DNA from 2 places in the Lachnoclostridium phytofermentans ISDg genome. Region 2 is predicted to be linked to the other one. Evidence: a T-box and tRNA genes for the amino acid it is inferred to sense, from the RefSeq annotation. Region 2 holds a T-box; the other holds one or more tRNA genes.
What was found. A T-box is a leader RNA that pairs with one kind of tRNA and senses whether it is charged. The one in region 2 lies ahead of thrS (threonine--tRNA ligase), so its partner is inferred to be a tRNA-Thr.

Region 1 (3,429 bases), 810 kb from region 2:
ATTTATTGCCATCCTACATTAAAGAGAAAAATATTGGTATTATCTCTCATTATTATGATTTAGAAGGCATAACTTACGGGGAGGACCATTTATTATCTGCGAAAGAATTCTATGATAAAATGCGTGCAGGTGTTATGCCAACAACTATGGCAAGTAACCCTGCCGTAATTCGCGAAACCTTTCAGAAATATGTTAGTGAGGGGTATGATGTTCTTCATATTAGTTTTTCATCTGCACTTAGTGGTGGCTGTAACAATGTTATGGTAGGTGCAAAAGAAGTATGTGAGGAAAATGAAGGCGCTAAGATTATTGTTATTGATACCTTGAATGTATCCTTAGGTCAAGGTATGGTTATAATGAAAGCTGCCGCGATGAGAGAGCAGGGCAAGAGTATCGATGAAGTAGCTGCCTGGATTGAAGAACATAAATTAGAATTTTGTGTTCAATTTACCGTAGATGATTTACATCATCTTCATAGAGGTGGTCGAGTTTCTAAGGCAACAGCTATTGTAGGATCTATGATAAATATTAAGCCTATTTTGGTCGTTAACAACGAAGGTCAGCTTGTATCGAATGGAACTACTCGTGGAAGAAAGAAATCACTAGCTACATTAGTGGATAATATGCTATCTACCATGGGAAAATATAAGAACGAGAATAATGTTATCTGTGTTGTACATGGAGATGTCGAAGAGGATGCTAATTTCTTAGTAAATCTCATAAAGGAAAAGTTACATACCGACGACATTATTGTGAATACAGTAAGCCCAAGTATTGGAGCTCATTCCGGTCCTGGTGCAATCGGTATTTGTTATATGGGAGAGCATCGATAAATAAAACTTACGTTATTATTTAACTACATGAGTGAACCAAGGAGATAGATCAAAAAGTTCTTTTTTGAGATACTATCTTCCTTGGTTTCATCTAATGTTATAGCTAATTTAATTGAATTATTTTCCTTTATTTGGTCTTGACAATTAAAATAAATTGTAGCATAATATCATAGCGACCTGCTTCTTTTTCCTTGTACATACAACAGTCACAATTCGAGGCGTGGCTCAGTTTGGTAGAGCGCTACGTTCGGGACGTAGAAGCCGCAAGTTCGAATCTTGTCGCCTCGAGGATAGGTTTAATTTTAAATCATATCAAAATATTATGCCGTTATAGCACAGTCGGTAGTGCGATTCACTCGTAATGAATAGGTCACCGGTTCGATTCCGGTTAACGGCTTTAAAAAATTAGTAAAATTAATAGCTGTAGCAGTTAGGTAAAAGTGTGGCACCCTGAAAGAGGGTGCTTTTTTAATTTATAGGAAATTACAATACAATTTCCTATAAATCAAAAACTCTCCGAGGGATGCACACTCACCCTACTGGTTCGGTGCGACAAAGTGACTTCGCACTTATTCGCCAATTCTTATATCACTACCATTAATCAGTATTACTTGAGAGTTATTAATAGGTGTCAAAACCAAAGTGTCTTTATACTTAGAAATAATTTTTTCTACTGTTTTCTGAAATGGGAAACAATTATAGTGTGGTAATGGATAAAAATCAATAATGTTTAAGGCATTAAAGTTAGTTAAATCATTAGCCTTCTTGTAATCGTCCATATCTTTCACATATTCAATATTGGGAGATAGAATCATTGAACCAGCTGATTCACCAATATAAATCTTCCCGGATTCGATTTGCTCCATAATTATTTTGTCAGCTCCCACTCTTCGTAGCTCTTGAAGTAAAAAGAAGGTATTTCCACCAGAAACATAAATAAAATCGTTGTTTTGCAGTTTGCTTAATATATCAGATTGCGTTGCTGTGGAAATCTCCAGTTCATCCACTTTAAGCCCCAGTTTCTCCAGTGCTTTCCTGCCTGACTTTACGTAGAAATTCATTTTTTCGTGTAATGCAGCAGTGGGAATAAAGGTTACAGTTTTTTCTGTTAAATCGCTGGATGCGAACTCTGGGAACAAATTTGCAACATCCTTAAACGATGAAGATAAAAATAGTTTTTTCAATACGAATATCCTCCTGTTGGGTTTATTTCTATTATAACCAAGTATTGTTGACATCTATATGTCAGTCAATTAAAATAAAGTACAAGGTGTAATTATGAAGTTTGAACGAATGCTAGCAATCGTAATGCTACTTTTACAAAGGGAAAAAGTAACAGGAAAAGAGCTTGCAGAAATGTTTGAGGTATCGCTTCGAACAATTTATCGGGATATTGAAGCAATTAATGTAGCCGGGATTCCGATATTAACCACTTCTGGTATCGGCGGAGGAATCAGTATTATAGAACAATATAAAATAGAAAAAGGTATCTTTACAGCAGATGATATTAGTACAATGCTGATGGGACTTGGAGTTGTTCAAAGTGCGCTGTCGGGTAAAGATATTACAACAGCACATGCTAAGTTAAGAAGCTTTATATCTGAAGAACTGGCGGATGATATAACTGTAAAAACAGATCAAATTTTCTTTGACCTATCCTCGTGGATAAGAGGTAAAGATTTAAACAAGGTATTGGATATTGTTAAATCCGCAATGGAACAAAAGCATACAGTAACTTTTTCCTACTACGGACACAGGGGGCAAGAAAAACTTCACAGCATTGAGCCCCACCGTCTTGTTTTTAAAGATTAATTTTATTGACGATGACTATGGTTATGGTATTCTAATGAGTTTCGGAAACAAGTTAACTTGCATAGAACCTAATTATGTTCGAGTCGAGTTACAAAGACGTTTGGAAGCGATGCTAGAGAAATATATCACATAAACATTTGGCGGAGAATATGGGGAAATCATTTAATACAGAATATCTTCATTTCTGGACTTGTGCGAAATTCATCAAGTCGGATAATACAATTTCTTATATGACGAAATACTAACAGCATAATCCAGAGATTCGAGGTATGGAGAATTTGCCATGCCTGTAGCACATATTTGTTTCTCCTTGATTTATAATTAGCATTGACAGTCATTTGAAACATGTTATTATGGTTGTATGTGAAGATTATGGAAGGAAAAGTATTTTCTTATATATCGAAGAAAAGGTCATTGTGATAGGAAACGTACTGAAGAAGACGTATGGAAGAAGACATCGATAACTTAAAGAACTATCTTGAGTTATAGTAGAAGGAAAAGGGGGAATCAGTATGAGATTAGCAGCGATACTGTGGGATTATGATGGTACTTTAGTCGATAGTACTAAAAAAAATATACGCGTTACAAAAGAGGTATTAAAGCACTTTATACCTGAAATCGAGCAACATATGCCGATAGCGCTAACCTCAATTGATGAATATCAAAAAGCAAATTATAAATATAAGAACTGGAAAGAATTATATGAACATGCATATGGGTTGTCTATGGAACAGATTGAAGAGGCAGGGAAGCTTTGGAGTCCTTATCAGCTACAGGATGATTT
Region 2 (3,429 bases):
TTTAAATTAAAACCGTTTGATATACATGTAGCTGCCCCAGCGATTAAACTACCCAAACCAAAAACAGCACTTTGTATTATACCCAAAATTCCAACAATGATTAAGATAACACCTAACCCCATACCAATGATGGAACCAATCCTTGCAACCCTTTTGTTGGGGTATAATCCGCTAGCAGCTTTTTTTGCAATTTCCATATGTTTTTTTGTGTGATTCCTTACATCTAATCTTTCCATGGTTTGTACCTCCTAATCAAATATATCATCAATTAAACGATCAATCATAAAATCAAAAACTTTTGTTGCGTCACAAAGCATATTATCTTTTTGAGAAATACTAGATAGCATTGCCATTAAAAGAGAAATAGCTAAATCTTCATCAATTTTTAAGGAGAGGAATGGCTTGTGAAGCATATATTTTGTGCTAATATAACTTTTTTCGTTTAATTCTTGGCGTTGTTGTTCACTTAGCTTATGAAAGAAACTTAAAAAATCGGGATTCTTCGTGTCATACATGAAACTACTTTTGCTGTATTCCAGATAGATTTCTTTTAATGCTTCTGCAATACCGTATTTGCTCTGATTTTGTGATATTCGTTCTTCCACAATGTCATAAAGTTGTTTTTGCGTGTCTTTGATAACTTGATAAAAGAGTGCCTCTTTTGTATCAAAAAAATTGTAAAAGGACCCTTTAGAAATACCAACATCATTACAAAGAGTATCGATACTAGTTTTCTTGTAGCCATATTTCTGCCAACTCGATTTACATTCGTTCATCAGTTTTTCTGTAATTACTTTTTTCTCTTCCTCAGCGAATCCTTTCGGCATGAAAAACCTCCTATATTCACATATGACTATTTATACTAGAATAGTCATATGTATTTTACTTTATTTAAAGGATATAGTCAATAGATTTTTTATACAAAGAATTATAGACAATTATAGGGAGCAAACAATCTATCTACTTAATTAAAAAGCAGTTTTATACCTTCTTTAGATTATTTTTAATGACTTTTAACTGTGCCGTCTAAATTGTAAGGGTGTCTTTCCATAGATTTTTTTAAAGCACTGAAAATAGGTGCAAAAATCGTTATTATAGTTGCAGGTGTTGAAATGAGAATGAATCTCATATACAATTACGCTAATGGCTAGTTAAAACTAACGAACTTAAGAGTAGAAGGAGATAACATACAATGAAAAAGCTAGGATTGATAAAAAAGACAGCAGTACTTGCTCTTGTAGCAGCAATGGTATTCACTGGCTGTGGCAAAAAAAACGAGGGAGATAACAATAGTTCCAATAACAATCAGAATCAGGAACAAAACCAAGAGCAAAATCAGAATAATACCGAAAATCCAAATAATAACCAAGATGATAATCAGTCAAAAGAGACTATTACAATAACAGATGCAAAAGGGGAAGTAAAGATTCCAGCAAATCCTCAAAGCATAGTAGATGTAAGCGGTAATAGTGATATCTTATCCATTCTTTCGTATTCTGTAATTGGTACAGCCAATTCAGATGCTTATGACTATACTAAGTTTCCAACTTATTTAGAAGATGTATTAAAGGGAGCAAAAATACTTGGATATAGTATGCAGGATACGATGGATATTGAGTCTATTATTGCGTTAGAGCCTGACTTAATTATTATTTCAGCGGTACAAGAAAAGATGTACGATCAGTTGTCAGAGGTAGCACCGACTGTTATGTTACAGCTTGCTCAAACGGACTGGAAAGAGGACGTATATTCAGTAGCTAAGGTTATGAATAAAACTGAGGAAGCCAATCAATGGATGGAACAATACAAGAAAAGATATCAAACATATAAGAAAAGATATCAAACGTATAAGGTATCTTGACATTTCGAAACAGTATCATTATAATATCTTCAATAGCATAAGAAAAGCAATGACGGAAAGAGTAGTTTATCGGAAACATACAGAGAGAAAAACATTAGGTGGAAGTTTTTCATGAAGGAAGATAGACGAAAACCATTCCAGAGCTGTAGCGCTGAAACATAGTATGCGCTACCGTATGCCTGCGTTAAAGGATAGGATTTGATAGAATCTGAAGTGAAAAGTTAAGGTGGAACCGTGCAATAGGATTATTTGCACCCTTAAGAGTGGTATATTACCATGCTCTTTTGGGTGCTTTTCTTATGCTTTTTATTCAAATTTTGAAAGGAGAGCATTGAAAATGAAAGTAATACGAAAGGATGGTTCCATTGTGGAACGAAAATTTGAGGAATTGGAAGGAAGGGAGGCATTCTGGCATACGAGTGCACATGTATTAGCACAAGCAGTGAAACGGTTATATCCAACAACGAAATGTGCTATAGGCCCGTCGGTTGAACAAGGATTTTACTATGATTTTGAGTTTGACTTTAATTTCACAGCAGAACACCTTCAAAAAGTTGAGGATATGATGAAGGCGATTATCGAAGAATCACTTGTCCTTCAACAATTTATATTGAATCGTGAAGAAGCAATCCATTATCTAAAGAAGAAAGGAGAACCATATAAATTAGAGATACTGAATGAGTTACCGATTGATGCAAAAATCAGCTTTTTTGAGCAAGGTGAATTTGTTGATCTATGTTCAGGGCCTCACCTTAGTAATGTCAGTTATATTAAGGCATTAAAGCTAATTCAGGTTGCTGGTGCGTATTGGAGAGGTAAAGAAGATAATAAAATGCTTACAAGAATTTATGGGATTTCTTTTCCTAAAAAGCACGATCTTGAAGTATATCTCAAGCAGCAGGAAGAAGCAAAACTTAGGGACCATCGAAAACTTGGTAAGGAGCTAGAGTTATTTACATTTATGGAGGAAGGGCCTGGTTTCCCATTTTTCTTACCGAAAGGTATGGTGATAAAGAATCTCTTACTGGACTATTGGAGAAAGCTACATGAACGAGAAGGCTATGTAGAAATATCAACACCCATGATGCTCAATCGTAACTTATGGGAAACTTCGGGACATTGGGATCACTATAAAGAAAACATGTATCAAACTAAAATTGATGATGAAATTTATGCAATCAAGCCAATGAATTGTCCTGGAGGAATGCTTGTATATGGAAGTAAACCGCGTTCCTACAAGGAGCTTCCACTACGTTTCGGTGAATTAGGATTGGTGCATCGCCATGAGAAGTCGGGGCAACTTCATGGGCTCATGAGAGTACGTTGTTTTACACAAGACGATGCTCATCTCTTTATGACAGAAGAACAAATAAAAGATGAGATTAAAGGTGTTGTCCGCCTCATAGACGAAGTCTACAAAAAATTTGGGTTTACCTATCATGTCGAGCTATCAACACGTCCGGAAAACAGTATTGGTTCCTTAGAAGACTGGGAGATTGCTACAGACGCTTTAAAGATGGCTTTGGAAGAGATGGAACTTCCTTATTTGATTAATGAGGGTGATGGAG

Region 1: it encodes a tRNA-Thr, which carries the amino acid that the T-box ahead of thrS (threonine--tRNA ligase) is inferred to sense. The anticodon was not compared.

What each region holds. Positions count from the first base shown of each region.
Region 1 covers NC_010001.1:4,067,609-4,071,037, reverse strand. Annotated here, with positions in the region: gene CPHY_RS17320 (DegV family protein) at 1-833, shown strand, start outside; tRNA gene CPHY_RS17315 (tRNA-Pro) at 1,048-1,121, shown strand; tRNA gene CPHY_RS17310 (tRNA-Thr) at 1,158-1,230, shown strand; gene CPHY_RS17305 (Type 1 glutamine amidotransferase-like domain-containing protein) at 1,403-2,017, opposite strand; gene CPHY_RS17300 (helix-turn-helix transcriptional regulator) at 2,112-2,645, shown strand; gene CPHY_RS22725 (hypothetical protein) at 2,680-2,778, shown strand; gene CPHY_RS17295 (HAD family hydrolase) at 3,158-3,429, shown strand, end outside.
Region 2 covers NC_010001.1:3,254,311-3,257,739, reverse strand. Annotated here, with positions in the region: gene CPHY_RS13770 (hypothetical protein) at 1-236, opposite strand, end outside; gene CPHY_RS13765 (TetR/AcrR family transcriptional regulator) at 249-827, opposite strand; gene CPHY_RS13760 (ABC transporter substrate-binding protein) at 1,193-1,861, shown strand; T-box leader at 1,902-2,123, shown strand; gene thrS (threonine--tRNA ligase) at 2,199-3,429, shown strand, end outside.